2 regions of the Paenibacillus sp. 23TSA30-6 genome follow, and region 1 is predicted to be linked to the other one. Evidence: riboswitches for the same ligand, from Rfam matches in the RefSeq annotation. Region 1 holds a riboswitch; the other holds the start of a gene.
The links. A riboswitch is a leader RNA that binds a small molecule or an ion and turns the genes downstream of it on or off. The one in region 1 is predicted to bind ZMP and ZTP.
Positions count from the first base shown of each region.

Region 2: linked by a shared signal. The riboswitch ahead of E0698_RS13880 (TIGR01440 family protein) and the one ahead of E0698_RS17545 (bifunctional 5,10-methylenetetrahydrofolate dehydrogenase/5,10-methenyltetrahydrofolate cyclohydrolase) in region 1 are both predicted to bind ZMP and ZTP.

Region 1 is NZ_SLTL01000019.1:84,165-86,363, forward strand. Features, by position in the region: gene E0698_RS17540 (fatty acid desaturase) at 1-778, opposite strand, end outside; ZMP/ZTP riboswitch at 998-1,082, shown strand; gene E0698_RS17545 (bifunctional 5,10-methylenetetrahydrofolate dehydrogenase/5,10-methenyltetrahydrofolate cyclohydrolase) at 1,196-2,062, shown strand; gene E0698_RS17550 (cyclodeaminase/cyclohydrolase family protein) at 2,059-2,199, shown strand, end outside.
Region 2 is NZ_SLTL01000013.1:63,280-65,478, forward strand. Features, by position in the region: gene glyA (serine hydroxymethyltransferase) at 1-128, opposite strand, end outside; gene E0698_RS13880 (TIGR01440 family protein) at 257-844, opposite strand; ZMP/ZTP riboswitch at 1,129-1,210, opposite strand; gene E0698_RS13885 (low molecular weight protein arginine phosphatase) at 1,289-1,873, opposite strand; gene E0698_RS13890 (manganese efflux pump MntP) at 1,959-2,199, opposite strand, start outside.

The DNA of each region.
Region 1 (2,199 bases):
ACACCTTAGGAAGCTTATAATAAGAGCTGCCTTCTACGGCTGCGTTAATATAGCTCCACTCTTCATCATGCTCAAAATACGAATCCTCAAACTGATGCTGTACATAGAACAACCAGATTCCCAGCACACCTGATACAAAAAAAATAGGTGCCTGTATCAAAACAAAATTCTGCCATCCGATGGCCCAGCACAACAGAGCGTACAAAACGACGAGGGATACATTCGTCAAATAGGTGTTCATTTTTTCCTTGCGTTTTGCCTTCTTTGTGTTAAAGCGATAGGAAATCAAAAAAGTGTAGATCGGACCGAGTCCGAACATACCCCCTGGACTTCGGTATACACGATAAGCCAGTCGTGTCCATGCGGAAGCTTCTACATACTCTTCCACCGTAAGCACCCACATATCACCTGTGCCCCGTTTGTCCAGATTACTGCTGGTTGCATGGTGAATCGCGTGGCTATTTTTCCATTGTTCATACGGGCAAAGTGTTATAATACCTGTAATCGTGCCCACAATGTCATTCAGTTTGCGACTTTTGAAGAACGATTGATGACCGCAATCATGAAAAATGATAAATGCTCGTATAACAAATCCGGAAGTAATAATAGTAATCGGAAGAGTCAGCCAATACGATACCGACAGACTAAGATAAGCGGCATACCATAGCAGGATCAGTGGACCCAGGGTATTAATGAGTTGCAGAACGCTGGATTTCATGTTTATTTTCTCATAGGGAGCCATGTTTTTTTTCAATTGGGCTAATGGGAGTTGTGTCATACTTAATGTTGATCCTCCTTTAAAATGACGCCCGTATCTTGATCTCGTCAGGCGTACATGTTGATCTAACCTCAGTATAAGGGGATACCTGTGTTCGCTGTAGTCATAAACGTCATTTCGGGAATATGACATTTGTCATATAGACAAATAACATGACCTCTTTGCCAAATGTTCACGGCTTTCTTTTCGGAAGATTATTTGCTAAAATATAAGATATATAACGCTGTATGTGACTGGCGAAGTCAGTGGAATCAACCACGAGGGAGCATACAATGAAAGCGTGCCGTTCGCCTGGGAGAAGTATTTGCAGAGGATTCGTCTGTCGTGACGACCTTGTGCAAATACTTTTTTTCGTTTTACAAGACTATAACACCCTGTTGATTCCATCATGCGATAAATTTAGAGGAGGTTCGAACTATGGCTATCATTATGAAATCCAAAGAAGCAGCTGAGCAAGTGTATGCAACGATCCGTACCAAGGTAGAACAAATGAAACAGCAAGGGCATCGCCCTCATTTGGCAACACTGTTGGTAGAAGGCGATCCTGCCTCTGCCTACTACGCCCGGACCAAGCAGAAAATAGCGGAGAAGCTGGGCATCTCCTTTCATCTTCATACCTTTGACCGCCATGTAAGCGAAGCCGAACTCCTTCACCTGATTGGCAGCCTGAATGAAGCCTCCCATATACATGGTATTATGCTGGAATTGCCTCTTCCCCAGCATCTATCCGCCTCCGTCATTAAACAATCCATCGCCCCGTACAAGGATATTGATGGAATTACCCCAGGCAACAAGCTGGCTACCGTTACAGGTGAAAGCGGATTGTATCCCGCTACGCCTCAAGCCTGTATTGAGCTGCTCAAGCATTACGGTCACACGTTGGCAGGCAAAAATGTCACCCTTGTCGGCATAGGACAGACGGTGGGACTCCCCCTTTTTCACATGCTGCAAAGAGAAAATGCCACCGTTACCGCCTGTCATGCAGGCACCCGTGATATTGCAGAGCATTTGAGTCATGCGGACATTGCTTTCGTGGCAGTCGGTTGCCCTGATGTGATTACGCAGGATATGGTCCATCCCGGCCTGATTCTGGTGGATGCAGGAATTAACGAGACGCTGGGGGGAAAAATAGTGGGGGATGCCGCTTCGGACGTTGGGGAAAAGGTACATGCGATTTCTCCGGTTCCCGGCGGTGTCGGCACATTAACGACTGCCATCTTGTACAAAAATCTGCTCAAAGCGATTGATCTGCAACAATACTCCCGAGAGGTGGTTTATTCATGAGTGAACTGTCGTGGAATGATTCCATTCGACATTTTCTGAAAGAAGCTGGAAGCGCAGCGCCTACCCCCGGCGGAGGAAGTGTATCCGCACTGGCAGCGGCACTGGGCGTGGCTATGACCTCCATGACCGCCAACCTT
Region 2 (2,199 bases), on a different contig from region 1:
GCTTCCATTACCGCTTCGCTGACGATATTTTCGGATGCGATCAGCTCGATATTGTGGCGTTGTCGTTTCAGTTCAAGTCCCATTGCTTCCAGCACTGCCGGGTCACTTTTACGCAGATGTTCCATCATGATTGATTACTCCCTCTCCATGGTCAATTGTCAGGTATACAGGCAAGCGCCTGCTCCTCTGTTGGGCACCTCATCATCAATGCAAAAAAGATCAGTACAAACATGCAGTCCAAGCCAAAATACAAATGCTAGTCGCAGCTTCCGCCGCCTTCTTGCTCCAGACTATACACTGCTCGCTGTCCGCCAATGAGCGGAGGACGAGTGAATGCCGCCGTCACACGCGCTTCGCCAATCCAGCGAAGGCCTGGACGAAACGGAACGGCAATCGGTCGCAAATGCATACCGATCAGCGTCTCACCAATGTCTACCCCCGCATGCGCCTGTACATTCGCCGCCAGACATGCATCTTCCAGCGCACGATAGGCGGCGGTAGCCATAGATCCGCCTGCCGTACGAACGGGAACAGCGGCGACCTCCGTCAGTCCCAGCCGTTCCAGCACGGCTCGTTCAACCACCAGCGCACGGTTCAAATGCTCGCAGCATTGAAACGCCACATCAAAACCGTACGCCCTGCGAACAGATTCCACTCCAGCCAGCAATTGCTGCGCCACATCGAGCGCTCCCGCCGTGCCAATCCGGCTTCCCGCCACCTCACTGGTGCTTACGCCGATAACCAACAGGCGACCAGCCTTGAGACTGGCTGCTTCTGCGATTTCCTTCACGACAGAAGCGGTCTGTGCTTCAAGCGTAACCTCATGATCCAATTGTCCTACCATTGGAACCTCCTTTGGTTGAACAGCCCCACAGAGACTGGGCACAGGCTTATGCCCCTTGTTCAACACACTCTCTCCTGATATCACAATCTGACTATATTATAGCCGATGAATCGGATTTCGAGCAGGAAAAATGGAAAAACTGCTTAAAGGACCCTCTCTCGGTTTGGATACTCGAAGTAACAGCATGCGGAAGAATAATAGCCATTTGTCTGGACAGAAGGCCATCGGAGGCCGGACCTAGCTCATATACGAAAAAAGAGCAGTCCACAGCCAATGTGGATTTGCTCTTTTGCCCAGGCGACCGGCCGTATATCCGATGCTCCATCGTGGTTAACCCCACTTTTGTCGCCAGTTACACCGGATTCTTGTTTTTCCACCTTATCTTAACGGATTAACCGCCGAAAATCAACAGATCCCGTACAAAATAGATGAGTGATACAAACTTTATTCGGACAAGGCCTTCAGCTTGTCCACCAGCTTGTGCAGCGCCGTTCGGATTTCCGCAGCCGTGACATCGTAATCTTCACGCGACCCGCCGAACGGATCGGAAATATCAAAGCCCGGAATACGTTGACGCAGTTCAATCATCCGCTCACGCTCCCGTGCCGAAAGCTCCTGACCTAATGATCCCATCAGTTGTTGCGAAGCGTACAGACCATCCAGCTCCTGTACATCATTCAGCACTGAATCCCGGTCCTCCACATATTCCTTGAGCGTAAACACTTTGCCCACCGTTTGGGGAAAGCGCTGGATGACTTGCTGCTTATGCCCTTGGGTCAAGGTTAAAATCAGATGTGCCCACTCGGCAAGCCCACCGTTCAAAGAAGTTGAGGTGATTTGATCCGAGATATTATGGTCACGAAGCACTGCCTCTGCATGTCGGGAAATGGGCGTACCTTCCATCGCGGCTACTCCCGCCGAGCGCACTTCCAACCCTAACCCGTGCTCAGCAGACAGCTTGCGCAGCATCCCTTCAGCCATTGGACTGCGACAGGTGTTCCCTGTGCAAACGAATAAGATATGTTTCAACGTCTTCACCCCCCCGTAAGTTAAAAAATATATAAACAGAGGATTACTAAAATCCTGTATTTATTTTACACTGTCCGCCCCAAAATCAAAACATAAACATAAAGCCAAACGCCAGTAAAATGGCACCGCCCACCGCTTCTCCATAGTCTCCCAGATTGCGGCTGACCTTGCGGCCTAACAGCAGTCCCAGCATCGCCATCGCTCCCCCGCAAAAGCCAAACGTCAGAACGGTCAGCACCAAATCACTCTGGAACATGCCCAGTGATACCCCAACAGAAAAGGAGTCGACGCTCACCCCAAGCGAAAATAGTAATAGGCCCAGGGGA